One region of the Pseudocalidococcus azoricus BACA0444 genome, then DNA from elsewhere that is predicted to be linked to it. Evidence: predicted binding sites of a transcription regulator. Region 1 holds the regulator's gene; the other holds the start of a gene.

Region 1 (16,638 bases):
CCCGGCCTTGGGTGGCGATCTCAGAACTGCGGAAATTTAAGCAAACCTTTAATGCCGGAGTTTTATTTATAGATTTAAGCTTTTGGGGAGATCAAAACTATCAACAACTCTACCGTTATTTGGCATGGGAAGCCCAGCACAATTATCGGCTGTTCCAACTCAATGATGAAACCCTGCTGAACCTGATGTTCAAAGACTATATTCACCTCGATCGGAAATGGAATTGCTGTGGGTTTGGTAATTATCGCTGGATTAGTTGGGCCTTACGGAAACCCCGCTCAGAAATTGGGATTTTGCATTGGAGTGGTGGACATCATAAACCTTGGTCATCTCAAAATATTCCCTATGCAGATCTTTGGCACGCCTATGCCCTAGAAAAGTTAACCCCCTGAGCTAGAGGGAAAATCCTGAAAATTATTATTTGCCTCAATGATAATAATTGCCCCTGATTCCTGCCCATAATAAAGTCAACTCTGACAATGGTTAATCAAGATGGTCTATGGCAGAGGTTTAGAAGCCGTGACAGTTCAAGATTTAGAGCAGCAACTTGCCAGTGGTAATCCAGTGGTGCAATTGGTGGATGTGCGGGAACCCGCGGAACTGGAGATTGTCGCTATTCCCGGCTTTATCAATTTACCCCTCAGCCAATTTGAGCAGTGGCAGACCCAAATTTCCGAAATTCTTGATCCAGCTAAAGAAACTTGGGCATTGTGCCACCATGGAATCCGCTCGGCCCAGTTTTGTCACTGGTTGAAACAGCAGGGCTATTCCCACGTCAAAAATATTACGGGTGGGATTGATGCCTATGTTGATGAAATTCAGCCAACCTGGCCCCATTATTAAGCCCGGTCTGCTATCGTTCAGCAAAAATCCTTAAACTCTCTTAAACTATCGCTATAACTCTCTCCTGGTTGGTCGGAATTCAGTCCCTGAGGTTGGTATCCATCGCCCAGAGACATTCTCTAAAATTTATTTGAATTTATTTTTAGCCATCTCGTTGTGAATTTACCTATGCCCCTCGAACTGAGTCAACGTCAACAGCAGGTTCTCTCCGCCACTATTAACCACTACATTGCCACAGCCGAACCCGTAGGTTCTAAGGTTTTAGTTGATGAATATAATCTGCAGGTGAGTTCAGCAACAATTCGCAATATCATGGGGGTTTTGGAAAAGTCTGGATTACTTTATCAACCCCATACTTCAGCGGGGCGAGTTCCTTCTGATTTTGGTTATCGGATTTATGTGGATCAGTTAATTTCACCGATCCCAGATTTTGCCCGCCGGGTTGAAAAACTATTAGCTCAACGTTTAGACCCTGAGAAGCCAGACCAATGGGAAAAGCCCGGCCTGGAGGCAATTTTACGCAGTGCGGCCCAATTACTTTCAACCTTGAGTGGCTGTGTCACCTTAATTACCATGCCGCCAACCCTCGGAAATACGATTCATGTGGTCAAGTTGGTAGCGATTGCCCCTGATCAGGTGATGGTCATTGTCATTTTAGATAGTTATGAAACCCAGTCAGTGGTTTTGCAACTTCCCCCAGGCCAGAGCACTGAAACCAATGAACAGGTGTTACAGGTTTTAACGAACTTCCTAAATCATCATCTCCAAGGCAAAACCCTCGCCCAACTCTCAGTCTTAGATTGGCAAAAGCTGGATGCTGAGTTTCAATCCATTGCCCAAGAAGTCCAACAATTACTCACAAGCCTGATCCCCCAAAGCCGACTGCGGAAGTCAGGTACGTTTATTGTCACAGGCCTGGCAGAAGTGATTCAACAACCGGAATTTTCCCAACGAGAACAGGTGCAATTATTATTGCAATTATTAGAAGCTGAAACCGAACAACTCTGGTCACTCATCGGGGCCTGGGATGAAGAGCACACCGACATAAACCCAGGCCAGCGGTTTGGCCCCCTAGCAACGCGTGTCCGTGTCACCATTGGAACCGAACATCCTCTTCTCCCCTTGCAATCCTGTGCTTTGGTCTCCAGTGTCTATCGGCGGGGTAATTGCCCGATGGGAACGATTGGGGTCTTAGGCCCAACTCGAATGCCCTATGCGCGTACCATGACCCTAGTGGAAACTGCGGCCGATTATCTATCAACAACATTGATTTCTGAGGGGACTTTAGGAATTTCCTAATTGCAAGATGAGATTATATTGGCATGGAACTCTATCGTATTTCTCATCTATAGCGTTACGCAGACTGTTTTGAAAGAGTAAAAATCTTAACAGGACTGCCCATAGAGCATTTCTTGACCTGTCCCAATAAGATCCCTAAATGAGTAATGCTATAGTTGGGTTGCGGGCAGGAGTAGTGAAAATTAGCGGACTCACCTTAGCAAGATTAACAAGAAGTTTATGAATCAGATTTGAATTGAGCCAAGCTATTCCAGTGCAAGCGGTTGATTCATTTAGTGCCCCAGAAGCTTATCCCGTAGCTGTTGAATTTGATCCCGGAATTTGGCTGCTGCCTCGAATTCTAACTTTTTGGCTGCATCTTTCATTTGGCTCTCTAGTTGTTGAATTAACTCTGGAACTTGATCCAAGGATAAATCATCAACCTGCAAAACAGCCGTTTCTAATTCTTGGGCATTGAGGCGGCGAGACACATCTAAAAAGGCCAAAATTGCATTACTAGATTTTTTGACAATCGGTTGGGGAATAATGCCATATGTTTCATTATGGGCCTGTTGAATTTGGCGGCGGCGATTGGTTTCAGTGATGGCTTTTTCCATACTGTCAGTAATTCGGTCAGCATACAAAATGGCTTGTCCCCGAATATGACGGGCGGCCCGGCCAATGGTTTGAATTAAGGAGCGTGCGGCCCGCAAAAACCCTTCTTTATCAGCATCTAAAATTGCCACGAGGGACACTTCCGGTAAATCTAACCCCTCCCGCAGCAGGTTTACGCCAATCAAGACATCAAAGGTACCTTTACGCAAATCATCAAGAATTTCAATCCGTTCAATGGCATTAATTTCGGAATGTAAATAGCGAACTCGAACATGGCGGTCTTGAAAATATTCCGATAAATCCTCCGCCATGCGCTTAGTCAACGTGGTAATCAAAACTCGTTCCTTGAGTTGAATCCGTTGCTGCACCTCGGCCATCAGATCATCAATCTGTCCTGTCGTTGGCCGGACAAAAATTTCCGGGTCAATTACACCTGTTGGCCGAATGATTTGCTCGACAACCTGTTCCCCAGAAACTTCAATTTCCCAATCTCCAGGGGTGGCGGAAACAAAAATACATTGCTGCACCTTATCCCAAAATTCTGGGGCTTTCAGGGGACGATTATCCGCCGCACTGGGCAAGCGAAATCCATGATCAATGAGAACTTTTTTCCGGGCCTGGTCACCGTTATACATCCCCCGAATTTGCGGCACGGTGACATGGGATTCATCAATCACGAGCAGCCAATCATTGGGAAAATAATCAATTAAACATTCCGGGGGGTCTCCGGCTTGGCGACCAGCTAAATGACGGGAATAGTTTTCTACCCCGTTGCAATAGCCCACTTCTTGGAGCATTTCTAAGTCATAGCGGGTGCGTTGATCAATCCGTTGGGCTTCTAAGAGTTTCCCTTCCGACTCTAGCTTGAGGACTTGTTCCTTGAGTTCAGCGGCAATCTCTTCACAGGCCTGGGCCAGTCGTTCGGCGGGGGTGACAAAGTGACGGGCGGGGTAGATATTTAACCCTTGTAAACTTTGAATCGTTGCGCCCGTAATCGGATCTATATAGCGAATCGCTTCCACTTCATCTCCAAAGAACTCCACTCGAATTAGGCGATCCTCATAGGCTGGGCCAATTTCTAAAACATCCCCTTTGACTCGAAACCGACCCCGGCCTAAATCTACATCATTGCGGCTGTATTGAATATTGGTTAAATCTCGCAATAATTTTCGTTGATCCACTTCTTCGCCCACACGCAAGGGAATTGAAGCCTTTAAGTATTCTGCCGGCATGCCTAAGCCATAGATGCAACTAATCGAAGCCACCACAATCACATCTCGCCGTTCAAATAAGGATCGGGTCGCACTGTGACGCAACATATCAATTTCTTCGTTGATTGAGGCACTTTTTTCGATGTAGGTATCTGTGACTGGAATATAGGCTTCCGGTTGGTAATAATCGTAATAGGAGATAAAATACTCCACCGCATTCTCTGGAAAAAATTCCCGCAGTTCATTACACAGTTGCGCGGCCAGGGTTTTGTTATGGGCTAGGACGAGGGTAGGGCGGCCGACTTGGGCAATGGTTTGGGCAATGGTAAAGGTTTTTCCGGTTCCAGTCGCGCCTAAGAGAGTTTGAAAGCGATGCCCGGCCTGGATACTTTGAACCAATTGAGCAATCGCCTGGGGTTGATCGCCAGTGGGTTGAAAGGGGGCCTGGATTTGGAACTCTGACATAAATGCTTCACTCTAAAATTGGTTCAATACCTAGGGCACTCAGTTGGGCGGCAAGTCTTTCGGCTTGCTGTTGGGCCGCTTCTGCTTGTCGTTGAGCTTCTTGGGCCTGGGCATTATCCAAGGTTGTCAGAAATTTACGACCATCAGGATAATAGATTTCCAAGTAGATGATCGGCGGGGTGATCAGGGAGGTCATGGTAAAGCTGGCCTGGAATTGTCGAAAATGAATATCCGCTGGGGGCAATAGCAACGGGCCTGATTTTAGGTTAGCAAGCTGGACTGGGGATGTCTGAAGTGATGATTCCAATGGTAAGTTAAACTACAAAATGGTTGTACCGAAATTTGAGTTATTCAATTCCAACGCTATAAGTTCTCAGATCGATAGGGGTTAAGGCTGTGACAGCATCTACGGCAACGGTGGAAGAAATTTTCGATGCGGGAATTGCCCAATATAAAGCGGGGGCGGATGCGGCGGAGTTGATTCCCACCTTTGAAACTATTTGCCAAAAAGCTCCGAAAAGCGCGCCGGCCTGGACTTGCTTGGCCTGGTTATATCTTCTGGTTGGTAAGACCCAATCTGCCTATAAAGCTGCCCAAAAAGCGGTGAAACTCAATCCCCAAGATCCCCAGGCCCGGATTAACTTGGTTTTAGCCATGCTGGAGAAGGGGCAAAAAGGAGTTCGTGACCATATTGAACTGATCCAGCACATTATTATGGTGGTGCCTGAACTGCGCCAAGAAGTGACTGACAACATTCAAGAGGGATTGACCCGAAAACCAGATTGGGAAGCTTTGTTAAGAGTCCAGGCCTGGATTGTCGGTTAATTGGAGCCATAGAGTTATCCGATGCTAGAAGTTATTGGTCGCTGGGTGAACTGGGTCTTGGTTGCCAACAGTTTTCTGATCTTTTTCGGCTTTGCTTGGTTTGTGGTGGGACTCCTTGGTCGCAGTCTGGATATTCCCTTGGGGTTTGACCTGTGGCTGAGGCTATGGGAGCCATTTTTCACTCCTGCTCTGGGCCTGTTCATGGGCGGTGCAATTCTCAGCGGCATCTTAGGACAGGTTAAGAAGCGTTGGCCGGGTTCCTCGCAACCTCCGAAAGCATAGGTCAAGCTGGCTTGCAATCACGCGCTTCTAATATCAATAGCCTCTGGGCCTGGGTGTTGACAGAAACCTTGGTGCGCTTGGGCTTGAAAACGGCGGTGATTGCCCCTGGATCTCGATCTGGCCCGTTAACGGTGGCGTTGGCAGAACATCCAAAAATTGCCGCAATTCCGATCCTTGATGAACGCTCGGCCAGCTTTTTTGCCTTGGGGGTAGCGCGTCAATCCCATCAACCTGTGCTGGTTGTTTGCACCTCTGGGACTGCGGCGGCAAATTTTTATCCGGCCATTATTGAAGCCAGTCTTAGCCATGTGCCTTTGCTAGTGTTCACCGCTGACCGTCCGCCCGAATTGCGCGATTGTCATGCCGGCCAGGCCATGGATCAAACTAAACTCTATGGGCATTTTCCGCGCTGGCAAACGGAATTAGGCTTACCCAGTTTAGACATTGATCAGTTGACTTATTTACGACAAACAATCAACCAGGCCTGGTCAATGGCCCTGATGCCAACCCCTGGGCCAGTTCACATCAATATTCCCTTACGAGAGCCGTTAGCCCCAATTCCTGACTCTGAGACAGCAGTATTTTCTGAGACGGTGGATTGGTCAAGTTTTTTCCAGGCCCTCCAGCCACCCCAATTCAGTTATCTCATCCCCCAAGCTATTCCCTGGCCAACCTGGAGCCAAACCGAACGGGGGGTGATTATTGCCGGGCCTTGTCAACCTGCTGTTCCTAACGCCTATGCCCAGGCCGTGTTTTCTTTGAGTCAATGCTTAGGTTGGCCGATCTTAGCGGATGCTCTTTCGCCTGTGCGCCATTTTGCCAAAGAGTCTGCTGGAGTGATTAGTCTCTATGATTTGCTGTTACGGGATCAAGCCACAGCCCAGGCCCTGAGACCAGATCACGTGATTCAACTTGGCGAACTGCCCACTAGCAAACCCCTCAGAACCTGGCTAGGGAAGACAAATCCTGCCCGTTGGATTATTAGCCCCCAGCCCGATAATTTTGATCCCCTCCACGGGGCTTGTCAAACTCTGCGCTGTTCCCTAGAAACCCTCGTTAGTTTGATTCCTCAGTCTGAATCTCCCCAAGTCAGTTATGCCTATCACCAGGCCTGGATCAAAGCAGAAACTAGGGGACAGGAGAAACTATTAGAAACTTTTGCGGCTGTGGATTGGCTATGTGAACCAAAACTGGCCTGGTTCTTGTCCCAAACATTGCCGGCAGAAACACCGATTTTTGTCGCCAGTAGTATGCCCGTGCGCGATGTGGAGAGTGTCTTTCCAACCAATATCAAAAAATTTCAGTTCTTTTTTAATCGGGGCGTGAATGGTATTGATGGCACCTTATCAACCGCGTTGGGAGTGGCCTGGAACAATCAACCCACAGTTCTAATTACGGGTGATCTAGCTCTGCTCCACGACACTAATGGCTTGTTGCAGAATCGGTGGTTTCAAGGTAGTCTCACCATTCTCTTAATTAACAATCATGGCGGGGGAATTTTTGGTCATCTACCCATCCGCCAGGCCGAGCACGTTTTTGATGCCTACTTTGCCACGCCCCAACAGGTTAATTTTCAAAGGTTAGCCCAAGCCTACGCTGTTAAGCATCACTTAATCGGGGCCTGGTCAGAATTAGCCTCCCACTTAAATCCTTTACCCCAAACTGGAATTCATCTGCTTGAGGTTCCTTGCCTCCGGGAGCGAGATACCCAATGGCGACAGCAATGCCTATATCCCTTATTGAAGGAGGCCCTCGCTGTTGAGGAAGCAGCGGAGTAACGTTTTAATTATCCTACCCAAAGTGATTTACCATGAGCCACCCCCAACGCATTCTCCTTCAAACAACTCTTTTAGCTGGCGCGGCCGATGACTGGACTATCGAGACCTTTTCCTTGCTGCAAGATTTTCTCCGTACTGGCCTAAGGGAACCCGCTCTTGTGACTGCTCGCGACCGCCAACCCGATGCACAAGGGAATGATCCGGTCTTGAGCCAGCTTGATCGGCAAGATTTTGATCAGTTGTGGTTATTTGCCTTGGATGTGGGGGATGGTCTGAGTCCTGCCGATGCCGCCGGAATCAATCGGTTCCATCAACAAGGGGGGGGAATCATGGCCACGCGCGACCATCAGGACATGGGGAAGTCGTTAACTGGCCTGGACTATATCGCCCCCTTTCACTACTTCCACACCACCCAACCCGACCCCGACCCTGAACGCTGTTGTAATGATGACTGCCACACCCCGACCATTGCCTGGCCCAACTACCACTCAGGAGCCAATGGGGACTACCAAGACATTACCCCCACCCTGCCGATCCACCCATTACTCAAAAACCCAGACTCAGAAACCGGGATCATCCGTTATTTTCCGGCCCATCCCCATGAAGGCGCTGTTGGCTGCCCCTCCGAAACATCTCACGCCCAAGTGATTGCCACAGGAGTCAGCTTAGTTACAGGTCGCCCCTTTAATTTAGTCGTAGCCGTTGAAGGGACTGCACATCATGGCCGGGTAGTGGCTCAATCTACCTTTCACCATTTTGTCGATTACAACTGGGATCCTCATTACGGCTGTCCAAGTTTTGTGGCGGAACTGCCTGGAAATGGGATGATTATTAACCCTGATGCCCTAGCCGATATTTATGCCTATGTTAGGAATCTGGTGGACTGGTTAGCTCCCCAAGGCCAATAAAAAAAGCAGCCCGAAGAGACTTCCTTTCTTTCTTGTGTGGGGGCGGAGAATAGGATATTAGCCAGCTACGTTATTGTGCGGCTCAGGCCAAACAAATTTGCTGTTGATAAACATCTCAATTTCTAAACCCTAAAGAGTATTGGCGAGTCTAAGGAATAGGCCGGTTGTGATCTTTACTGCTTTCAAGTATGAAATTCACTCAGGCATCTTCACCCTTGAGTTTCATCACTAGACCCGTGGCCGCTGTCATTGGGATAGTCCCCAGGCCTGGCATTTTTGCCCATGCAACTTAAGATTTAATCAGTCAGGCCTTGCTTTAGCTCTATCGTCCCCTTGTTCCTCGGTCTAGGACATTTTATGAGTCAACTCCCGCCCCTACCGCCTCGGTTTAGTTTCAGTGGCCTGGCCATCCGCCGCCATATTGGCACATTGATGCTGACCTTAACCGTGATTGTTTTGGGGGTGTTCTTTCTCTTGCGCCTTCAAGTTGATCTGTTACCCTCCATTACCTATCCCCGAATTGGCTTACGGTTGGATGCCCCTGGAATTACCCCAAACGTGGCTGTGGAAGAAATTACCAAACCCTTAGAGGAAGCCTTAGCCCGCACCGATGGCATCGTCCAAATTTACTCCCAAACTCGGGAAGGACAAGTCAGTGTAGATTTATTTTTCCAACCGGGGGGGAGCATTGACCAGGCCCTAAATGATGCCACTGCCACCTTCAATCGGTCTCGCAATCAGTTGCCGGATAGTATTGAAGAACCCCGGATTTTTAAGTTTGATCCCTCCCAGTTACCTGTTTATGAAGTCGCTTTAACCTCAGATAGTCTATCGGGCCGAGAGTTGCGGGTTTTTGCCGATGAAGATTTGAACCGGGAATTGAGTATTGTCCCAGGGGTGGCCGGGGTTGATGTTGCGGGTGGGGCGACGGAAGAAGTTCGCGTCTTGGTGGATTTGGATCGATTACAAGCGGTGGGCCTGGGCTTGAATCAACTGTTGGCAGATTTATCCTCACGCAATCAAGATGTCGCGGGGGGACGAATTCGGGGCCCGCAAGCGGAAGCCTTGACCCGCACTGTTGGAAAATTTACGAGTGCTACAGCCGTTGAAGATTTTCCCCTCTCCCTGACCAACAATCGCCAAGTCTATCTCCATGATGTGGCCACCGTCATTGATGGCAGTGCTGAGCAGCGAGTCTTTGTCAGTTTGAATGGGCAGCCCGCCGTTAAGCTTAGTGTCCTCAAGCAACCGGAAGCCAATACGATTTCTGTCGTGGAAGGGGTCAAAAAACGGTTTGCCGAACTCCAGGCCAATGGCTTAATTTCGGCGGATATTACGATTGTCCCCGTCCTGGATGAGTCTATTTTTATTCGCAATTCCTTAAATAATGTGATCACCGCTGGGATAACCGGAACAGCTTTGGCCGCCTTTGCCGTCTTACTTTTTCTCGGCTCAATTCGGGAAACCCTAATTATTGTCCTGGCAATTCCCCTCTCGACCCTAGTGGCGATGTTGTTGATGGGGGTGTTTAACTTTTCCCTGAACGTCTTTAGCTTGGGAGGCCTAGCCCTTGGGGTGGGGATTGTGGTGGATAATGCCATCGTCATGCTAGAAACTCTCTCCCATACCCCAGCCAGTCAAAACCTCAGCCAAGAGCAGTTTATTGAAGAAGCCAAACGCCGCAGCCAAGACATTGAATCAGCCCTCGTGGCCTCCACCTTGACGAATTTAGTCGCGATCCTCCCCTTTTTATTGTTGGGAGGCCTGATTGCCCTACTGTTTAACGAGTTGATTTTAACGATTACCTTTGCGGTTGGGGCCTCCCTGATCATTGCTCTGACCGTAGTTCCCGCTTTGGCCTCCCGCCTATTAGCAATTCCGTACCGCAGTGGCCTGGGGCAAACTTGGCTGTTTCGGACTTTTAACCAGAAATTCTTAGGTGTCACTCAGCAATATCAACGGCTTTTGCAGTTTGTCCTGGCCTGGCGATTTGTTGTGGTTGTGGTCGCTGTAGTGGTACTCGGGGGGAGCAGTTGGGTCTTGGCGGGGCAAATTCCCCAAGAACTTTTACCCCGGATTAGTACCGGACAAGTCAACTTAATTGCTATCTTTCCTCCAGGAACGCCCGTGACCTTTAATCGGCGAGTCATGGCAGAGGTAGATCGGGTCCTGTTGGCCCAACCGGGAACTCAAGCCGTTTTTACCACATCCGGCGGGTCCCTATTTGCCAGTAATACCACCGCCAATTCCCAACGCAGTTCCGCCACGATTGTGCTGCAACCCGGTGTTAATCTTCCTGCTTACATTACCCAGGCCAATGCGGCAATTGCCCAACTCAACTTAGCCGGAGTCCGGGTTCGCCTTAGCCCAGGTCAAGTGCGGGGGATTATCTTAACCAATTCGCCCTTGCGTTCCGATTTGGATGTGGTCTTACGCAGTAATAACGAAAAAGCCTTAGCCCAGGCCGGTCGGCAGGTTTTAACAGCCCTAGATGAGAACGCCAAGCTGGCCCAATTTCGTCCCGATGGCGACCCCCGTCAACCCGAAGTACAAATCCTCCCCGACTGGCAACGGGCCACAGAACTGGGTTTATCGGCCCAGGCCATTGGGGCCACGATTCAAACTGCGGTGGAAGGCTTTGTGCCAACAGAAATGCAGCGGGGAGATCGCCTCGTGGATATTCGGGTGCAATTGGATCAAGATGACATAAATCAACCGGATCAGTTGGCCCAAATTCCCCTCTTTGTCCCCAATAATCGCCCGATTCGCCTTGGAGACATTGCCGAAATCAAAACTGGTCTAGCCCCGGCCGAAATTCGCCGCATCAATCAACAGCAGGTTTTCATGATTGCTGGTACCTTGGCAGAAAAGGCGAGTTTGAGTGCAGCCATTCAGGAGGTGCGGGAAATTATTCAAGGACTAGAGCTCCCTACCGGAGTCAGTGTTCTCCCCAGTGCAGCAGACCAGACCAATCAACAACTTCAATCGGCATTGGTGATCTTAGGGAGCTTGGCTGCCTTTCTCGTTTTCGTGGTCATGGCGGTGCAGTATAACTCTCTGCTGGATCCGCTTGTAATTATGCTCACCATTCCCTTAGCCCTATCTGGGAGCATCTGGGGCCTGGCGATCACGGGGACAGCGATTGGGGCCACGGTCATTGTTGGTGGGGTGCTATTGGTGGGGATTGTCGTTAACAACGCGATTATTCTCGTGGAGCGCGCCAATCAAATTTATGCTGAGGAAAACTGCTCGCGCCGTTTGGCCATCCTCAAAGCTGCCCCAGAACGGCTACGCCCAATTTTAATGACCACCATAACTACGGTGATTGGGATGTTTCCCTTGGCTTTGGGGATGGGAGAAGGGTCAGAATTTTTGCAGCCGTTGGGGATTGTGGTTTTTGCGGGTCTGGCTGTAGCAACGCTATTAACCCTGTTTATCATTCCCTGCTTCTATGTAATTTTGCACGGGCTTGGCCAGTCAAAACCTGAGATCGCGGCTGTACCCGGATCGGATGAGATCATGCCCCGTTCTCACTAATACCTAGAAATATTGCAGGCCCTCCAGAAATCATTTACGGTAGAGAGCATTTCCCAGCTAGGATAGCAACGTTAAGACAAAGTACACTTAACGGAATTCCATCTTAACTGAGGAGTAGACGTGAAAATCCTGATCTATGGGCTGAATTACGCGCCTGAAATCACCGGTGTTGGGAAATATACCAGTGAAATGGCAGAGTGGTTTGCCCAGGCCGGCCATCACGTAAAGGTCGTTACGGCTCCCCCCTACTACCCAAAATGGCGCATCTTTCCCCCTTATAAAAATCGTTGGACTCAAGAAATTATTGCTGGTATCCGTATTTACCGAAGTCCGCTCTGGGTTCCGGCCCAACCATCAGCCCTGAAACGCTTAATCCACCTGATGTCTTTTGCCGTGAGTAGTTTTCCGCTCATGGCCTGGCAGGCATTTAGGTTTCGCCCCCATATTGTTTGCTTGCTGGCACCGACTATTTTTTGTTTACCTGGGGCCTGGGTCGCGACTCGTTTGACGCGTGGTAAGCTCTGGCTTCATATTCAAGATTTTGAACTAGACGCGGCTCAAGGGTTGGGATTGTTGGCATCGGGGGGAGTCTTGACAAAACTCACGGCCTGGATGGAACGGAAGCTCTTGCAAGGAGCCGATTTAATCACTACTATTTCTGGACAAATGTATCAACGCCTAGTCCATAAAAAAGTAGCTGGCCCCAACACCTGGATTTTTCCAAATTGGGTCGATACCACTCTGATTTATCCTTTAGATGCTCCAAGTCCACTCCGCCAGGCCTGGGGGATTCCTGAAGATACTTTTGTAGCTCTTTATTCGGGGAGTCTTGGAGAAAAGCAAGGCCTGGAAATCATCTTAGAAGCAGCTAAACTTCTAATTGAGCAATCAAAAATTCAATTTATCATCTGTGGTGAAGGCTTTCCAAAGCAACGGCTGATGCAGCTAGCGGGGGAAGAGGGCTTAGACAATATTTTATTCCAAGATCTACAACCCCTGGAAGCACTGAATGACCTGCTGAATATTGCTAATGTTCATTTGCTCCCCCAGCGGGCCGATGTGGCAGATACCGTCTTACCCTCTAAACTGAAAGGAATGTTTGCCTCAGGGCGGCCCGTCATTGCCACTGCTCATCCGGGAACTCAGTTAGAAACCTATGTCAGCAATGGAGGACTAGTGATTGCACCGGAAAATCCAACCCTGTTAGCCCAGACCCTCGAGCAGCTATTTCATCATCCTGAATATTGTCAAGAACTGGGTCAAAAAGCCCGTCAATTTGCCCTCCAGGCCTGGCATCAACAAACGGTTCTTAAAGACTTAGAAACTAAATTAATTAAGTTTTCATTACCGAATCATAATCTTGGAAATAGTACTGAATTGGTCTCTGCCCCACCAAGCCCTCCATCAAATCATAGACCTTGTGTGAAACAGGGTGATGTCAATCAGTAAAAATTTTAGAGGTATTAATCTATAAACTATTTCCCAACTGGTGCCTGCTCAATCCTACATGGATGAAGCTATAGGAGGATATTATGATTTATAACCGTCATGGTTTTTTACAGAACAATGCTTCGCTGATTAGCCTTCTTCAGCAAGTCCTAGACCCATTTATCGCTATTCTGCTCATTAAATTCATTGACTTTTTAGTGGATGAGCCGAAGTCTATTGCTCTACATGATTGGTTCTTAATGATTATTAGCTTTTTGCTTATTATTGTTGCTTTTGACTTTGGTGGAGTTTACTATCGCTATCGGACAACTCCGATTTTTAATCGAATTATTAAGATATTCTTTTCTTGGTTTTTGGTACTTACGATACTCTCATTCATTGGCTTTATTACGAAGTCCTCAGACCTATTTTCCCGAACGGTTATCATTATTTGGGCTGTTTTAACGCCATTTGTAATTTCTGGGTTACACATCTTGGTAGGCTTATTTCTCAGTCGTGTGCGGGCCATGGGCTTTAATCGGCGCACCGCAATTGTGATTGGGATGAATTCAGCCAGTGCGGAGTTAGTCGATCGCTTAGGTCAAACCCCCCATATTGGGATTAATGTCAAAGGCTTCTTTGTCCATTCTCGCTTTCCAGAGTTAAGTGATCACCCCAGTGTGCTTGGTGATTTTAGCGATGTCAGAGATTACGTCAAGACTAAATTCCCTGATATTGTCTATATCACTCATCCTCTTGAAGATTCGGAAACAATTGCTAACTTAATTGAGCAGTTACAGGATACAACTGCTTGCGTTTACTGTATTCCTAATTCCTTAATTCTTAACCTCCTTAACTCGCGCTTGTATGAGTTAAATGGAATGCCTCTAATTGCACTCTGGGAAGTCCCATTTACCCAAGTTCAATATGCATTGAAACGCCTTTTTGATATTGGGTTTTCCTCAATCGCTCTGTTGTTCTGTTTACCCATTTTTGCGATTATTATTTTGGCAATTAAGTTGACATCCCCAGGCCCCGTATTTTTTCAACAGGATCGTTATGGACTGAATGGAAGGAAGATTAAAGTCTTAAAATTTCGGACTATGAGGGTGATGGAAAATGATCAAGTGGTGATCCAGGCCAAGCGGAATGATCCCCGTGTCACATCCATTGGCAAATTCTTGAGAAAAACGTCCCTAGATGAGCTACCCCAATTTATCAATGTCTTGCGGGGAGATATGAGTGTGGTTGGCCCGCGTCCCCATGCCGTTGCCCATAACGAACTATACCGGAAGAAAATCCAAGGTTATATGTTGCGCCATAAGATTAAACCTGGGATTACGGGCTGGGCCCAAGTCAATGGCTCCCGTGGTGAAACAGATACCCTCGATAAAATGCAAAAGCGCATTGACTATGATCTAGAATACCTGGATAACTGGTCTCTCTGGCTCGATATCAAGATTATTATTAAAACTGTTGCTGCCGTCTTTGCCCGTCAAAATGCCTACTAACCTTGCTAACACGAATTTGCTGCCCAGAGAGACCCGGTATTCTTCCCGAATTTCAATTGACTTAGGGCCAGTTTTAAGGCCATCTTGCTGGAATAATGCCTAAGGCTTAATGGTTCAGAACCGCCAGCGTAACCTTACAGTCCCAGATTGAGCCATATCCGAGACATATTCAAGGATTGTCTGATGGACAACAGTAACTCCAGAGTCAGTGTTTAAGCATTTTGGGCTTGGCAATATTAAGCTCGCCGAATAAGGCTTCTGTAATTTTTACCCTACCGAGATCATGAACTCTATTCCCCACGGGGGCTATCACTGGGATGGTTTTCATCAGCCATTTTTTGAAGGTTGGTACTATCGAATTACCTTACCTGACCCGGCCAGTTTTGCCTTTATGTACTCCATTCAACAGCCGGGGGGTGGGGCTACTCAGGTCTATGGGCCAGGGGAGTCCTACTTTTGTCGCTCTTTTCCGCATGTCACTACTTTTTGGGCCTGGTCTGACGCTTGGGGCCTGGGGCATACTGATACAGTTAACTTCCGAACATTGCTTAATCCCAGCCAGTTTTTTCGACAGGTTAACCAAGGTTACCAGGCCACAGACAGGCTTAACCAAGGACAACTCAAACACCCCAATGGTGAAGTTATAGCCCGCTGGCACTATGAAATTAAGCCGATTCAAACTTGGGGGCATCAGCAAGCTACGGCCGGCTGGTTATCCTACTTACCTCTTTATGATCCCGGATGGCAGGTGCTTCTAGCTCACGGGCTGGCTTCTGGCTGGATTCAATGGCAGGGAAAAACCTACGAATTTGACCAGGCCCCGGCCTATGCAGAAAAAAATTGGGGGCAGAGTTTTCCAACCCAGTGGTTTTGGATCCAGGCCAATGCCTTTGGGAACCATCCTGATTTATCCCTAACAGCGGCAGGAGGAGTCCGGCAAATCTTGGCCTGGGAAGAACCGGCTGGACTGATTGGGATTCATTTTCAAAACCAGTTTTATGAGTTTGCCCCTTGGACGGAAGCTCAACTGGCTTGGGAGGTTACACCGTGGGGGTCCTGGTCAATGACTGGGATCAGCAAAACCTATCGAGCCGAAATTACTGCCCATTGCCCTCATCCCCCCGCCAAGATTTTAGTCCCAACGGCGCAAGGAATGATCCCGGCCTGCTGGGATACCCTACAAGGGTTTTTAATCCTCCGGCTGTATGACCGAGACACCTTAATCTTTCAGGCCACCACAAAGCAAGCTGGCCTGGAGGTGGGGGGAGTGCCCTGGCCCACAACTTGGTCACATTTTCATTCAAAGGCTATGACTGAAGGAGCCGCTCTCGATCACTAAAACCCCTGGAAAATTTGGTTTTTCGATAGTTTTGGAACTGATTTAAGTCATCCCCTGAACCATTGGCCAGATTAGCTAGTCTTTCTGGAGACAAGGTTGACGACTCAGAGACTCAACCAGTTGTTGAACAGCAGCCCGCAGATCCCCCTTAACAGACTGGGGATCAAACCGCTCTCGAAGTTCCCCCCCTTCAAACAGGAGTAAGGTGGGCAGACTTTGGAGGCGATATTGACGGGCTAGGTGAAAATTCTCATCCGCATTAATCCGCACAACTTTCAGGGGAATCGTTCCATTGGCCTGGATTTGCTGGAGGATAGGTTCAATTAACCGACACAGCCCACACCAAGGAGCCCAAAAACTGACGACAACTGGCAAATGGGATTGAATAACTTCTTGATTAAAATTTATTTTACTAACAGATTTCACGACTCTGGCCCTAGTCTTAACCTGGGATCATGCTACCAGTGTATGGCGGATCCTGCACGGTAAAGCCAAGGATGGGCCCACCAGAGCAAACCAATAAAAATAGCCACGCCTACATAGGCTAGCTTGAAAAACTCCTGGATCATGAATGTCTGTCGCCTCTGCAAAATCGCCAAAAAAGGAATCACAGAAGTC
Region 2 (16,638 bases), on a different contig from region 1:
CGCATCCCTCTTTTTATCATCAGTATTGACCCCCATGATCAGCCCCTCCAGTCCCTGGTTGATCCTAATGGCTATTGCAAATTTCTTTGGGATTTTGAGCAAGATGTGAGCCGCCTATATGGGGTGATTCAAACCGATAAAAAAGGGCAAGACCAATATCATCCTCAAGCTTTTATCCTGAGTCAACGGCTGCAAATTGTCGGAATTTTTCCCATCCAAGGCCAAGCCAATTTTCCAGCCCAAATTGTTGATCTTGCCCGGAAACTCCCCCCAGACCCGCCCTTAACTATTGCCACGCCCCAGGCCCCAGTTTTATTTGTCCCCCATGTTCTTGAACCTAGCCTTTGTCAAAAACTAATTGCCCTCTATGAAGCGGATGGCGGTCGGCCCTCTGGATTTATGCGACAAGTGGATGGCAAAACTGTAGAAATTATGGATGATGGCTTTAAGCGGCGACGAGATTTACTGATTACGGATGAACAATTGCTGGCCCACCTCAATGCCTTAATGGCCCGCCGTCTGCGCCCGGAAATTCGCAAAGCCTTTCAGTTTGACATAACCCGCTTTGAACGATACCTGGTGGCCTGTTATGAGGAGGAAAGCCAGGGATTTTTTAATCGCCATCGAGATGATACTACCAAAGGCACCGCTCACCGCCGTTTTGCCATGACCCTCAATCTGAACACGGGTGACTATGAAGGGGGGTATCTGCGGTTTCCCGAATTTGGGCCTCACCTCTATCGGCCTGGCGTTGGTGAAGCTGTGATTTTTTCCTGTTCCCTCCTCCACGAAGCTACCCCTGTCACCCAAGGCCGCCGCTATGTCCTCCTCAACTTTTTCTATGATGAACCTGCTGCCCAAATCCGTTCACAAAATCTTGAGTTTGTTCTACTTTCCGATTTACCTCCTTCCCCAGCCACTAAGCCAGAACAATAAGAAAACAGATGTAAAACTAGAAACTTAATCGATTCCCATCTGTCTGTAGGGCTGGTCAAAATGGGGATAGCAGTTGTTTGAATTGCAACAGGGCAAAGCACCACTATGAAACGCCGTATTGATACGCTCTCGTCCAAAGCAGGACTAGGGTATAAGTTTTCTAGGGGTTAACCGTAACCGTTGTAATTTGAGCAATGATGTCATCAAAGTCCTGATCACCACCACCAGGCAAATCCTCAAAGCCAAACACGCCACTTCCCAATAGACGAATGTGGTCTATTCCATCCTGATTAAGACTTAGGAAGGGGATGTACATATTGCTGAAGTCAGCGTTAGGTGTTGTGCCATTGGAAATGATAAAGGGCAGAATCAGGTTGCCAAAGGCAAGATTTTGGAGACTAATGTCCAGCTTGCTCTCGTTAAGGGGCGCATTGAAACTAGCAACGGCATTATCAAAAGCAGCCTGAGCATAAGCAAGAGGATCGCCTGTGGGAAGAACTCCATTAACCGCACCCGTAACAGCATCCGCAATATAAAAGCCAATCAAGTTATCGTAAGCAGCTTCTCGATAAAACGTTAGCCCAACATTAGCTGTTCGACCAGTCAGGTCATCTGCGATGCCATCTCCATTGGTATCAAAGTTCAAGTTCACTAAATCGATTGCCTCAATAGTTGCACCATTGATAGCCACGTTACGACCTACTCGATCAGCTTCATTCGCTAGATTGATCGTGTTATCAAAGTTGGAGGTGCTGACATTAAAGATGAGGTCATTAGAGCTACTACCACCTTCACCAAATACCAGGGAAAATTCGTTGTTGCTCAGGTCAGTTAATTGCGCCTCATCTTGGGTAGAGAGGAGAACATCCCGATCCTTCCCTGCCCTCAGATCATCCAAAGTGCCACCAACCACCAGCATAAAACCGAGTCTGGCGGCAGAGTCAAGCAAGAGTTCACTGCTCAAACCCTCCAAATTCCCAAACGCACTGAGGAAGTCATTGGGTAAATCATCTGAACTGTTGAGGGATGAAAGGACAACCCTGGTCGTGTTGGCATTGAGAATAGCTGCTAAATAGTTTCCCTGATCATCAGGACTAACGATACTGCCATCACCGTTGGCAACCCGACCTTGACTATCCTCAACCTTGAAGACCACTAGTTCATTCACAAAGGATGTGTTGGTCGTAATTGCTTGGAAGCTCAGGAGTAAAGGACTGGTGAGAGCAATGACTCCCTTCTCTTCATTGCTATTTTCCAAATCAATTTCCGCAGTTCCCTCGAATACCGTATCTGCCCGGAAGTTGAGGTTTTGAATCCGATCGTCTAACTCAGGGCCAACATCTGCTTGATCAAAGGCCGTGTCAACCGTAGCAAAGTTGTCCAGCAGGTATTCTGCCAGGGCATCTTGTTCCGTACCATCAATAGCGAAGGTGGCGTTACCTGTTTTGATTCCTGCGGCATCCAGTTCCACCAAGTTAACCCGTTCAATCACAGCAGGATCGCCAAGAGCACCCTTAGTCGGGTCAGTGTTCAAGTTTGGGAAGGGGTAGCTATCCCCGCCGCCGATAAAGTTGCCATTGCTATCAAAGTTAGAGGCCGCAAGGAAGCCTAGGGTGACAATACGGAAAGTTTCCTCCGGATCACCGACCAGTAGTCCATCTCGCAGCAGTTCAGCCACCAGGTTATCTTCATCGTCAAAGATACCTGCATTCTGAATCTGATTTCCTTGCTCTTGATCGGGGTCAAAGGAGAACTTCACACCAGCGATTTGGGGAAAGCGACCGTTAGCACTCGGCAGCGCAGCGACACCATGCTCTAGTATGGCGAGTAACTCTGTTTTGGTCAGGGTCAGCAGCACTAGGTCATTATTGAAGGCCAGGGCAGACTGTACATCCGTTTGACTGATACCGCCTTCGGGCTTGATAACATTGCCTTCACTATCCACTAGTTCTGTGTTGGGGCCACGCACAGCAGCAGTTCCACCGGGAGGAACAATAATTTCACCAATTGAGTCCCGAATCCCACCCCCGTTCTTGATGGAAACAATAACTGTCGGATCGGTTTTCTTCGCTTCTGCTAAATTAGCATCGGCGGTCAAATTTCCTAGGTTGGTTTCTTGGGTACGAATCCCGTCCGGATCAGTGCTGGTGCCAGTACCGGAGCGATTACCGTTGAGGAACACATCCGCAATTCCGAGAGTGTTAGATTCGGTGGTGATGATCTGGGCTTCAATCGCTTCGACAATTGCTTGAATCTCCGGATCAACCAGATCTTCAGCATTAAGAGCAGCTACCCCTTCTGCATCTGTGGCATAAGCACCAGAAACCGTGGGGTCATAGCTTGTAGGGATGATGTTACCCGCAGCATCAAATTCAATGACTAAACGGCCTACATACTTATAGCTGCCATCGGTGTTGACTACAGCGGTTTGAGTGCCGCCCGCATTAGCAATGAAGCGAGGATACTCACCTTGGTGGCTATCTCCAGGCCGGATGCGATCATTCTCATCAAATAGACGGGTATTAGACCCACCCGCCACAATAATGTCCACGTTCTCTAGGAGTTGAGCCAGACGAAATTCAATCTCGATCTGCTGCATGTGGGATAACAGCACAATCTTGTTCAGTCTGGGATTCGCTTCCAGTAGGGTATCCACTTCAAGCTGAATCTCTGCGGCCAGAGCAGCAATTTGCTCATCTGTGGGTGTGGAGTTAAACGGACTGGGTGTAATAGTGAGACCGCCCGGAGAAGAGATGCTAGCTAGGGTAGGGGTAGTAGCTCCGATCACCCCAATATTTTCTCCATTGACATCAATGATCACTGAGGACGTGACTGTATTGGCCTGGGGAGCTTGCCCACCTGGTACGACCAAAGGCGCAAGGCTAGGGTCGGTAGAAAAATCGAGGTTGCTAGAGAGGTAGGGGAAGTTTGTCCCGGTAAAGTCAGCCCCAAAAAGACTACCCGGTGTAGAACCGCTGATCAGGCCAGCAATCGCTGCGGTACCAAAGTCAAATTCGTGGTTCCCAAAAGCAATTGCGTGAAAACCCAGTTCATTTTGAATCTGAATATCGGCAATCCCACGCGAGCCGAAGACGGGGCCGGAAGCATCATAGAACAGTCCCGGAATGATGGCATCACCGGAAGAGAGGCGTAGGGTGTTGGTATAGTCCGCCGCACCATTTCCATCTGCATCCTGATTTTCCAGAGCATTAAGGACTGCTGACAGATTGGTGATATTCGAGTTAGGGGTTGTTGCCTCCTGATCCGTGACGTGGAGCAGTTGCAGGGTAAACGGAGACGGAGGAGGGTTGAACTCCATTACACTCACCGTCTTACTAACTTCATTGGTGACGACTAATAGGTTTTCACCATTGGGACTGTCCGCAGCAGGAATGAACAATAATCCTTCCGGGCCGGAGTCGGTCGCACCGGATTCAGGGTCTGCTGTAAAGTCTCGATTGTTGAGATACTGCACAAATATAGGGGCGGTAGGATCGGTTACGTCATAGACCATGACCCCGCCAATCCGTTCCAAGCCAATGAAGGCATAGTTACGTCCACCGACCGCTCCGACTGTAACTCCTTCGGGTTCTGGCCCTTTGTTGTCACTCCGATTATCGAGGGTGTTGTTGCTATTGCTCGCGTTGAAGAAGTCAGGGAAAGCAGCAGCCGTAATTTGTTCAAAGTCATCACCACTGTCAAACACCAGGTTTCCATTACTGTCCCAGATCGAGAAGGAACGGGCACCGTAGGAATAGAGTTGGTCAAAGTCTCCATCCCCATCGATATCGCCTTGGGTGTTGGTAATGTTAATGCGCCCTAAGTTGATATTTCCCTGTAGGGTCTCGGCGTTGGGGAAAGCTGTAGGGTCAAGGGTTACATCACGCACTCTAATTTCTTCGTTGAAAATATCCCCTTCTTCCAGACCTAATAAGTCGAGGGCTGCTTCATTATCTGTCGGGCGAATCCGGGCATCTCCTTCGTTAGCGGTGACATAGTAGGTTTGCCCGCCCAGGGTATAGGACGCGATTGCATCGGGTTGATACATTCCCAAAAGGGGCCAATTTTGGATATTGATCTTTCCCCCCGCCCCACTACTGCCATCCACATCCCGATCGCTGGCATCCAGGCCATTGCCCGGTAAACTATGGTCTTTAAAACCTAGGGGGATAATCTGCTCTACGGTTGCCGTGACAATATCCACTACAGCAAAGGCATTGTTTTCCTGCAACGTTACCCAAGCCTTAGTGCCATCTCCATTGAAGGTGATGTATTCCGACTCTACATCTTCTGCAACTGTAGAGTCACGGACTACTTCGCCTGCATCATTAAAAATCTGCCCAAAAATACGAATCCCGGCGGCTTCTAGGCTGGCCTGTTGGGCATTAAAGGCCATGAAGGTTGCATTTTGTACGGTAGCTGTTGCGATGCCACCAGAAATGTCAATAATGCTAACGGAACCTTCGGGATCGCTGGTGTAGGTTTCGTTCGGTTCTCCTTCATTGGCAGTTAACACCCTAGTACCATCGGGGGTGAAGGTCACCATATCAGGCAAATATCCTACGGACTCCTTGCCCAAGAAACTCCCATCTGACGCTCGGAAGAACTGTACTTCTCCGGCCTGTTGGTTATTCAGGGTATCCCGGACTGCCAGGGCAACCGCCACAATTCCTGCGCTGATAGTGCCCACTTTACCCACCGCGACACTGTTGGGAACAAGGTTAAATCCGCTGGGTAATGTGCTGGTATCTAGAGCTAAATCAGTAGTTTTGCTGGGATTGGTGGGATCCGCCAGGTTAATAATTTCCACCCCGTCCCCAGCTACCACAAAAAGACGATCGCTGCCCGGATCAAAGGCGGCAATTTCGGCCCCACTGCTGCTAACATAGCCGCCAATTTTCGTTAAAGCGTCTGCCATAACCTGAGGTATCTCCTATAAATATCCGAGGTCAAAACCAAGGGAAACTAAAGAAAATTCTATTTCCCCATTGCAAAGGATAAGTTTAGAATTTTGGCCAGCGAAAGCATCTAAATCCCTATCAAGCAAGATTCTTTCTAGATTTCTCTGGCAAATAGCTTAAATACAGTTAAAGCCAACCTTGAGAAATATTGCCACTTAAAGACCCTACAGGATTTCAACTGATCTTTGGTTCAAGATATGGTTAGGATTAGGTTAAGTTTAGGAACAACTTGAAACTTAGCTGAAATAATTAAATTGGGTGTTGGGAAAAGGCCTGGCCAGTAAATTCTACACGTGTAAACCTAGCCGTAGAGTTTGATGCTTTTACTGATGACGCAAAAGACAGGAATCACCTTCAATTTTCAATTGCACTGCTACTTGCTCTATGCTCATAAGTATTGAAAGTGAGTTAAGAAGATTAAGAAATAGCAAAGGTTTCATACCCTAACTGATTAAAGACTCTTTACAGCACTTTCGGCATCTATTTGGTACATTCAAGCCTTGAATCTAATTCAAAACAGGGGTGTAGCACCTTAAGCTGTACCAGTCCAATATCGAATCCGCTGTATGACTTGATTTTCCCTGATCCCAAACTTAGGTTACCTAGGCCGTATCGAAAGTTGAGAAAGATTAAAAGACTCCATCCTTGCAAGATTAGCTATAGGGTTATGGATGAAAATCACTCGGATAAAACCAGAGATCTGATCATGATAGAATTCTTAAAAAGTGAATATGAATCTAATATTAACTATGACAAGATTGATCTTATAAACTGCTGGAAATATATTTCATGATTATGATCCTAAGAAATGGTTAAAAAACCCCGTGATTGGAAGATTTCTTTAAGTTTTAGATGCAGATTTCCTCTCTAGGGTATAACCAAAAAGAGGTAGGTGTGATGATTAGTTAGTTTCATTGCTATTTCTCCTCTGGTTTAGTCCCTTGTTCCTCACTTAGGCTGGTAGTTTTATGACCTCACTCATTCCTGAAGGTTGCCCCATCGTTGCCGTTGAGGATGATCGGACTGGGACAAGCTTGGAAACTCTCAAACGGGCAATTATGGATAACTTGTTTTATCTCCAGGCCCGCTTTCCCTCGGTTGCCTCCCGCAATGATTTTTATATGGCCTTGTCTTACACCGTGCGGGATCGCCTGCTTCAACGCTGGATTTCTACGGCGGAAACCTATTTACAGCAGGGGAGTCGCACTGTTTGCTATTTCTCGGCCGAATTTCTCCTCGGGCCCCATTTAGGCAATAACCTGATCAATCTCGGGATCCGTCAGGAGGTGGAAGAAGCTGTCAATGAACTGGGCCTAGATATTGAAGAACTGTTAAACCAGGAAGAAGAACCCGGCCTGGGGAATGGAGGCTTAGGACGGCTAGCCGCTTGCTATTTGGATTCGATGGCTACCCTCGAAATTCCCAGTTTTGGCTATGGGATTCGCTATGAGTTTGGCATTTTTGATCAAGAAATTCGCGATGGCTGGCAGGTGGAGGTTACAGATCGTTGGTTACGCTATGGCAATCCTTGGGAAATTCCCCGTCCAGAAGTGCGGATGCCGGTGAAATTTGGTGGACATACCCGTAGCTACACAGACAGCGATGGCCATTACCGGGTGATTTGGGATGCCCATCATGTGGTGGAAGGGGTCGCTTACGATACGCCAATCTTGGGTTACCGGGTCAATACGGCCAATACGCTCCGGCTATGGCGGGCCGAGGCGGTTGAGTCCTTTGATTTCCAGGCCTTTAACACAGGCAACTACTATGGGGCGGTTCGGGATAAAATCACCTCGGAAAATATTACTAAAGTCCTCTATCCCAACGATGAACCTCTACAGGGGAAAGAACTGCGGCTGTCCCAACAATACTTTTTTTCCTCCTCTTCGTTGCAGGATATGATTCGGATTTATCTCCAACACAATCCAGATTTATCGAAGTTCCATCAAAAATTCACGGTGCAGCTAAACGATACCCATCCAGCTATTTCTGTCGCCGAGTTAATGCGGCTGTTAGTGGATGATCATCATCTGGATTGGAATACTGCTTGGAATGTAACCCAACACACCTTTGCCTATACCAATCACACCCTGTTACCGGAAGCTTTGGAAAAATGGCCCATTGCTCTGTTTCAGTATTTATTACCGCGACATCTAGAAATTATTTTTGAGATTAATCAGCGTTTCTTGGATCAAGTCCGGCTGCATTACCCTGGCCAAAGTGATCCCCTCGCTCGGCTGTCCATCATTGATGAATCAGGAGAACGCTATGTGCGGATGGCCAACTTGGCCTGTGTCGGCAGTTATGCAATTAATGGCGTGGCCGCTCTGCACACAGAATTACTGAAAGCCACGGTTTTACATGACTTTTACCAACTTTATCCCGAACGCTTTAGTAATAAAACCAATGGGGTAACGCCGCGACGGTGGGTTGTCCTCAGTAATCCAGGCCTGACTGGGTTGATTTCGGAGCAGATTGGGGATGGCTGGATTAAGGACTTAGATCAACTGGGGCAACTAGAACCCCTCGCCAATGATCATCATTTTCGCGCCTGCTGGGGTAAGACCAAACATGACAACAAAGTAGCTCTTGCCGAACATATCCAGGCCAAAACGGGGATTATCGTTGATCCCAACTCCCTCTTTGATATTCAAGTCAAGCGCATCCATGAGTATAAGCGGCAACACTTAAATGTTCTGCATATTATTACGCTCTATCAACAGATTAAAGACAATCCCCACTTGGATATCACCCCGCGGACTTTTATTTTTGGCGGCAAAGCAGCACCCGGCTATTTCACGGCCAAGTTAATGATTAAGCTGATTACGGCGGTGGGGGATGTGGTTAATCGGGATCCGGATGTGGCTGGACGATTAAAGGTTGTCTTTTTGCCCGACTATAACGTCACCTTTGGGCAACGGGTTTATCCAGCTGCAGATCTATCGGAGCAAATTTCTACGGCTGGCCTGGAGGCATCAGGAACAGGGAACATGAAATTCTCCATGAATGGGGCCTTAACCATTGGGACACTGGATGGGGCGAACGTGGAAATTCGGGAAGAGGTGGGGGCCGAAAACTTTTTCCTCTTTGGTTTAACGACCCCAGAAGTCCAGGCCTTGGGGGCAAAGGGTTATCAACCTTGGGACTATATTCAGAGTAATCCGCAACTAAAACGAGTCTTGGATTTAATTGCCAGCGGTCACTTTTCCCATGGGGATACTAATCTCTTTCAACCCCTCCTGAGTGGACTGTGGAATCAAGATAAATATTATCTGATGGCAGATTATCAGAGTTATATCGATTGCCAGCAGCAAGTCAGCCAGGCCTATCAAAACCGTGAACAGTGGTTAGCCATGTCTATTTTGAACACGGCCCGGATGGGTAAATTTTCCTCGGATCGCTCCATTCAAGACTACTGCCGGGATATTTGGCACGTCAGTCCAGTCATCATTAAGCTCAATGGTGGGTATCAGTAGTCCTGAGGTTGCTTGTGTTAATCTCTCACATCTGCTAGGAAGCCAAAGGAGTCTTAAACTGTTGCGCTGTTACTATCTGATTTCGCCCTTGACGTTTAGCTTGATAGAGAGCCTGATCAGTTGCGTTAAAGAGGACGAGGGGAGATTCTTGGGGAGCCGGTAGTAGGGCAGCAATTCCAAAACTGAGGGTGAGATAGGGTTTAACTAAAGAGGCTTGGTGGGGAATTTGCTCGGTGTAGATGATCTGACGAATATTCTCAGCAATTAACGCCGCCCCTTGAATATCAGTGTTGGGTAGAACAATCACAAACTCTTCCCCACCATAGCGAGCCACCAAGTCTCGGGGCCGATGGACAGCCTCTTGAATAACCCGCGCGACCCGTTGCAAACAGATATCTCCAGCATGATGTCCATACTGATCGTTGTAGAGCTTGAAAAAGTCCACATCAGCCAAAATCATGGCCAAGGATGTTTTTTCCCGAATTGCACTTAACCATTCTTGACTGAGGACGGCATCAAAATGGCGGCGATTGGCTAAATCCGTCAAGCTATCAGTAATAGACAAGCGCATGAGTTCCTGATTCGCCCGTTCCAATTCTGCTGTACGCGCCGCAATAATTTCCGATTGTTCCTCAACCAGTCGCTTGAGTTCTTGGTTAGCTTGGGCTAGTTCTTGGTTGAGTTGCATCAAGCGATAGTTCTGCTCATCAATCTTGCGATCCTGCAAGTAACTATGGACAGCATCTAAAACCGTTAATTTTAAGTCCTCTGGATTCCACGGTTTAGAAATATAGCGATAGAGTTTTGAGAGTTTAAGGGCATTACTCACTGCTTCTAAATTGGCCTGTCCCGTGAGCATGATTTTTAAGGTATTGGGGGACATCTGATGAATCCGGCCGAGTAACTCATCGCCCTTCAAATCCGGCATGATGTAGTCGGAGAGCACTAGGGCAATCTCACAGTCATCCTGACGCAGTTCTTCCATTAAAGACAACGCGTCTTCGGCCCCTTCCGCGGTTTCAATCACACACTCATCCCCCAAAGCTCGCCGGAGTTCAATCCGCAAACTTTCTAAAACCGCTGGCTCATCATCAACACAGATGACAACTGGCTTTGGGGTGTGGGGGTGTGGGGCAGACAAGGGTAAGTTCCAATGGGACAAAAAACTAAAGGCTCAGTCTATCCAACATCTTAGGGGCTAGTCTATCAAACGACTACCGCAGATTTACCGAAAATACCGCCCTCAAAACGGCTGTGGTCCCAGGCCCGAAATAATCGTCTCTACCAACTCCTCACTATGCCAGGGTTTACTTAAACAACGGTGAAGATTAGCTTGCTCAAGGGCCCGTTGGACTGCACTTTCATCGGCCTGGCCCGTCAGCATTACCTTCACAACTTTAGGAAACTTTTGATGCACTTGGATCAAAAATTCATCTCCCCGCACCCGCGGCATCAGCCAATCGGAAACAATCACAATCACATCGGAATTTTCATCTTGGAGTTCATCAATCAGTTCCATGGCTTCATCGGCACTCTCGGCAGTTTCATAGAGATATTTATCGCCAAATGCGTTTTTGAGTTGGGTGCGTAAACTTTCCAAAATCACCCGTTCATCATCCACACATAAAATTACTGGCTTAGGCATGGCCCACAGACTCCTGAACAGGTAGGGTAATGGTAAAGGTCGTTTCCCCAGGCCGGGAGTTGACGTTAATTGTTCCCTGGTGTTTATCAACAATTTTGCGGACAATATCTAAACCCAGGCCATTGCCCTCCCCAATTGGCTTTGTGGTAAAAAAGGGTTCAAAAATCCGCGGCATAACTGCATCGGGAATTCCCGGCCCACTATCGGTAATTTGAATTGCAATGGCCTGGGGTTGGTTTTTAACCTGGATTTGGAGGCGACCCCGTTCGTCCATGGCCTGGAGGGCATTGTGTACCAAATTCGTCCACACCTGGGTTAATTCATCGGGATAACAGGGAATCAAGGGGACTGGCTCATACTCCCGAATTACCTCGACTCCATGTTTCAGTTTGTTGTGGTACAGGGTTAAGACCGTCTCAATTCCATCCGTCACCTGCGCCACCACTTTTTGACCACTCTGATCAAAACGGGCATAGGTTTTCAAGGCAAAAACGACTTTGGCGGCCCGTTCAATTGCGGTGGTAATCGTGTGGGTGCTGCGTTCTAATAGGGCTAATTGATGAGCTAGCTCGATGACCTCTAACCCAGTTGGGGCCTGGAGCAAAGGTAAAAACGGGGTTAAATCTCCCAGGACTCCAATATCAATCAGGGTATCTGCCCAACCATCAGCATTTTCCAGGCCCAGTTCATCGAGAATGGGAGTCATGCGCCGTTTATGTTGCCGTCGCTCGCGACTGGAGAGTTGCAATGTATCCTGGAGGCAAGACTGTCTTAGGGATGTAAAGGCCGCAAACAATTCGGGGGAGAGGTTCCGCAGTACATCTGGCAAAGTTGGGAGGGTGCGCTGAGCAAATAAATCAATGGTCTCAATGGAGGAGCGAATGGCCCCCAAGGGCGTATTAATTTCATGGGCCACCCCCGCCACTAACTGCCCCAAAGCCGCCATCTTCTCGGAATGAACGAGTTCCCGCTGCGTGTTTTGGAGTTGGCTTAAGGCTTCAGCAAGTTCTTGATTTCGTTGTTGGAGACGGGCTTCCGTGGACTTGAGTTGATCCATCGCCAAGCGTTGTTGAGTAATATCGCGCACAAAACCTTCATAATATTGGACTTGTCCCTGTTGATCCCGCACCACCCGACAGGTTTCAGAAATCCAAATAATGCTCCGATCCCGCCGATAAATTGCCGATTCAAAATCAGTCAGGGTATCCTGCTCGGCCATCAAGGTAATAAACTCTTGCCGTCGCTGGGGTTCCACATACAAACCGGCCTTAGCATTGGGTTGATCTTGAATTAAAGCCTCTGGGGACTCATAACCATAAATTTTTGCCAACGAATAGTTAGCTCGAATATAGCGTCCAGCCAAATCCGTCTGGAAAATCCCTTCGGCAGCATTCTCGAAAATACTCCGAAATGCTAACTCTGATGAACTTAAGTCTCTAACCCCAGTGTGGCTTTCAAACATGGTAGTCAGTGTTTTCCTCAGGCGATTGACCGACCCAAAGCATGGCCCAGGTGAATGATTGCAGTATATCGAAGTCTTATTCCTTAAAGACATCTGTCCTCAAGTCTCCTGGGTACAACTTCCGAGAACTTGACCTTGTATCAAGCCCTTGTCTAAATAAATTCACCCATCAAGACCCTAGTTCGGGAAGCCGTACTCAAGATGTGATTGCTATGAATAGGGGTTTCTCGGTAAGTTAGCAGTCAGAGGTGAAGAGTGCTAAATCTCGACTGATGCTCTTAATGAAGCTTTGGGACTTGGCAGTTAATTTTCCATCCTAACGAGTTTGGGGCCGCTGATGTGCATCAGTTTCCTAAACTTGTTCATCACCCTCCTTTTACTCAATCAACTCTAATTGTTGGGAGACATAGTCCGTATGGCAGCAGTATCTTTGAGTGTTTCAACGGTAAAACCCCTCGGTGACCGGATTTTTATCAAGGTCAGTGAAGCCGAAGCTAAAACCGCGGGTGGGATTCTTTTACCCGATAATGCCCAAGAAAAACCTCAAGTGGGAGAAGTCACCGCCGTGGGGCCTGGGAAACGTAGTGATGACGGCACTCGCCAAGAACTCGATGTCAAAGTTGGCGATAAAGTTCTTTACTCCAAATACGCCGGCACCGAAGTTAAGTTGGCGGGTGAAGAATATATTCTCTTGTCCGAAAAAGACATCCTGGCAGTTGTGGCCTAAGTTTGCTCCCGTGAGCACCTCACACATCTTTTTGCATCAATCAAACCATTGTTGAATTGTTGAAACAGGAATAAACCTATGGCTAAGCGGATCATTTACAACGAAAACGCCCGGCGCGCCCTGGAAAAAGGGATGGATATTTTGGCCGAATCAGTCGCCGTCACCCTCGGGCCCAAAGGTCGGAACGTCGTTTTGGAGAAAAAATTTGGTGCCCCCCAAATCGTCAATGACGGTGTCACCATTGCCAAAGAAATCGAACTTGAAGATCACATTGAAAACACCGGTGTGGCCTTAATTCGGCAAGCAGCTTCTAAAACCAACGATGCCGCTGGCGACGGTACTACCACTGCCACTGTGTTGGCCCATGCCATGGTCAAAGAAGGCCTGCGGAACGTTGCGGCCGGGGCTAACCCGATCTCCTTAAAGCGTGGGATTGATAAAGCCACCCAATACCTCGTGGACAAAATCGCGGCCCATGCCCGGCAAGTGGAAGATTCTAAGTCCATTGCCCAAGTCGCTGCCATCTCCGCTGGGAACGATGAAGAAGTCGGTCAAATGATCGCCTCGGCTATGGATAAAGTCGGTAAGGAAGGGGTTATCTCCCTGGAAGAAGGCAAATCCATGACGACCGAATTGGAAGTTACCGAAGGGATGCGCTTTGACAAAGGCTATATCTCTCCCTACTTCGCCACCGACACCGAGCGGATGGAAGCGGTTTTAGATGAGCCATTTATCTTGATCACCGACAAGAAAATCACCCTTGTCCAAGATTTAGTCCCGATTCTGGAGCAAGTCGCCCGCTCTGGTCGTCCCTTGGTAATCATTGCTGAAGACATCGAAAAAGAAGCCTTGGCTACCTTGGTCGTGAACCGGCTCCGGGGTGTCTTGAATGTGGCCGCTGTGAAAGCCCCTGGATTTGGCGATCGCCGCAAAGCCATGCTCGAAGATATTGCTGTCCTGACTGGTGGTCAAGTGATTACTGAAGATGCTGGCTTGAAACTCGACGCTGCCAAGTTGGAAATGTTGGGGAAAGCTCGCCGGATCACGATCACCAAAGACACCACCACCTTGGTTGCGGAAGGCAACGAGAAAGCCGTTAAAGCCCGCTGTGAGCAAATCCGTCGGCAAATGGAAGAAACCGATTCTTCCTACGACAAAGAGAAGCTGCAAGAACGCTTGGCTAAACTGGCCGGTGGTGTGGCCGTGATCAAAGTCGGGGCTGCTACCGAAACCGAAATGAAGGATCGCAAACTCCGCTTGGAAGATGCCATCAACGCCACCAAAGCTGCGGTGGAAGAAGGGATTGTTCCTGGTGGTGGGACGACTTTGGCGCACTTAGGTCCTGATTTGGGTGCTTGGGCTGCTGCCAACTTGACCGCTGAGGAATTGATCGGGGCTGGGATTGTGGAGCGGGCCTTAACTGCACCTCTGCGCCGGATTGCTGAGAATGCCGGTCAAAATGGCGCGATCATCTCGGAGCGGGTGAAAGAGAAAGACTTCAATGTTGGCTATGATGCGGCCATCAATGAGTTTGTCGATATGTTCACCGCTGGGATTGTTGACCCTGCTAAAGTTACTCGGTCGGCCTTGCAAAATGCGGCTTCTATCGCTGGCATGGTTTTGACTACTGAGTGCATCATCGTTGACAAACCCGAACCCAAAGACGCTGCTCCTGCTGGGGCCGGTGCGGGCATGGGTGGAGACTTTGACTACTAAGACCCTAACTGGGACTTTTAGTTAACGTTAAAACTCAACGATCCAAAATGAGTTAATCAACTTGAAGGCGGAGGTATTCACTTCCGTCTTTTTGTTTTGGAGTTGAAGTACATCTTCAGAAGCCGATACAGTCAACCGAGAAAATGTTGAACTGGTATTATAGTGTTACGCAGACTGTTCTGAGAGAGTGGAAATGTCAAAAGACTGCTCATAAAGGATTTTCTGACTTGTCCCCATCTCACCCTCAATGAGTAACGCTATATTTTCAAGCAAGCTGGGTAAGACGATGATCGCCATCCAGGCCAAGCATGACTACCCGATCATCTTCCTAGTACTTTCCATGCCTTAGAAGTCTCGGTCTAATCCTAGGCAGCAGATTGAGCCGCAACAGGAGTCGCGAGGGATTGGGGTTGTTGGGCCAGGTATGCCGCAAGTTGGGCTTCAATTTCTCCCCGTACCCGCTGACGATAGTCAATAAAGTGTTCGGCCTGGGCGCAAACGGATAAATAACTGACGACCACTATGGGATACTGCCAGGCCAAGCTGATTAAATTTAACCAAAATTGCCAACGGGTGGAGCGGAGAATCCCTTGTCGCCAAATCAGGATAAGCAAGGCGCGAATGGCCACCCAATCAATGGCCCATTTTTCTCGGGCCTGGGGCCGTTTGGCATAGTTTCGCTTCCGGGCTGCTCCTAAGATGAGGAAGTGGCGATAGGTGCGGTTTAAAAAGGTCAGGGGTTCATACAGTTGCCAAAAGCCATCAATGTACTCTTGGGCAATTTCTTCGATGGGGCGAGTTGGGGTAAAGTTCATCAACGTGACTTGGTTGCCTGTCCCCTCCCCAGCGGCGCGTAGACGACCTTCCCGGTTGAGGCGATGCCAGAGCGCAGTGTCAGGGAGGGCCTGGAGCATACTAAACATGGCTGTGGGAATGGTAGTTTCCTCGACAAATTTGACCACCCGTTGTCCGGCCCCAGATTTTTCACCATCAAAGCCAATAATAAAACCAGCCATGACCCGTAACCCGGCCTGGCTAATGGACAACACAGATTCCACCAGGGGATCCCGATTGTTCTGGAATTTTTTTGTTAAGGCCAAACTATCACTATCGGGGGTCTCAATCCCTAAAAACACCGTGCCAAAATTAGCCTCCACCATCAGTTGCATTAACTCAGCATCTTGGGCCAAGTCTACAGAGGCTTCTGTGCCAAAGGAAAATGGATAGGCCCGCTCAGCTAGCCAAGGTTTGAGTGCTTTGAGCAACAGTTTGACGTTTCGCTTATTGCCGATGAAGTTATCATCCACAACAAAAATACTTTTGCGCCACCCTAAGTCGTAAAGAGATTGCAATTCAGCCAGGAGTTGCTCTGGGGTTTTTGTCCGGGGTTTACGGCCGTAAAGGACGATAATGTCGCAAAATTCACATTGAAAGGGGCAACCGCGGGAAAACTGGACAGACATCTCCGCATAGGCTGATAAATCCAGTAAATCAAACCGCGGAATTGGGGTGGCCGTCACATCGGGGCGTTCACCATTGGCTCGAAAAATCCCGCTCGTTTCCCCTTTTTCTAAGGCCTCCACAAACATCGGCAGGGTAATTTCCCCTTCATCCAAAATCAGGAAATCCGCCCCCGCAGCTAGGCTTTCTTCGGGCAAGGCGGTTGCATAGGGGCCACCCACCGCAACTAATTTTCCCTCGGCCTTAGCGGCTTG

The links. The regulator HrcA, encoded in region 1, represses chaperone genes, less so after heat shock. The targets are predictions, from matches to a motif close to TTAGCACTCNNANNNTNNGAGTGCTAA.
Region 2: groES (co-chaperone GroES) is a predicted target of HrcA. The motif match lies at 12,716-12,742, and genes of this name have one in related genera.

Annotation. Positions count from the first base shown of each region.
Region 1 is NZ_JAVMIP010000002.1:210,438-227,075, forward strand. Features, by position in the region: gene RIF25_RS03455 (glycosyltransferase family 8 protein) at 1-392, shown strand, start outside; gene RIF25_RS03460 (rhodanese-like domain-containing protein) at 493-843, shown strand; gene hrcA (heat-inducible transcriptional repressor HrcA) at 1,012-2,142, shown strand; gene uvrB (excinuclease ABC subunit UvrB) at 2,415-4,412, opposite strand; gene RIF25_RS03475 (hypothetical protein) at 4,420-4,656, opposite strand; gene RIF25_RS03480 (tetratricopeptide repeat protein) at 4,809-5,237, shown strand; gene RIF25_RS03485 (hypothetical protein) at 5,259-5,519, shown strand; gene menD (2-succinyl-5-enolpyruvyl-6-hydroxy-3-cyclohexene-1-carboxylic-acid synthase) at 5,531-7,297, shown strand; gene RIF25_RS03495 (hypothetical protein) at 7,330-8,205, shown strand; gene RIF25_RS03500 (efflux RND transporter permease subunit) at 8,563-11,742, shown strand; gene RIF25_RS03505 (WcaI family glycosyltransferase) at 11,863-13,191, shown strand; gene RIF25_RS03510 (undecaprenyl-phosphate glucose phosphotransferase) at 13,275-14,681, shown strand; gene RIF25_RS03515 (tocopherol cyclase family protein) at 14,965-16,020, shown strand; gene RIF25_RS03520 (thioredoxin family protein) at 16,096-16,446, opposite strand; gene RIF25_RS03525 (NnrU family protein) at 16,479-16,638, opposite strand, start outside.
Region 2 is NZ_JAVMIP010000005.1:83,836-100,473, forward strand. Features, by position in the region: gene RIF25_RS07440 (2OG-Fe(II) oxygenase) at 1-936, shown strand, start outside; gene RIF25_RS07445 (choice-of-anchor I family protein) at 1,097-5,854, opposite strand; gene RIF25_RS07450 (glycogen/starch/alpha-glucan phosphorylase) at 6,866-9,373, shown strand; gene RIF25_RS07455 (diguanylate cyclase domain-containing protein) at 9,408-10,514, opposite strand; gene RIF25_RS07460 (response regulator) at 10,617-11,018, opposite strand; gene RIF25_RS07465 (sensor histidine kinase) at 11,011-12,480, opposite strand; gene groES (co-chaperone GroES) at 12,896-13,207, shown strand; gene groL (chaperonin GroEL) at 13,286-14,923, shown strand; gene RIF25_RS07480 (B12-binding domain-containing radical SAM protein) at 15,289-16,638, opposite strand, start outside.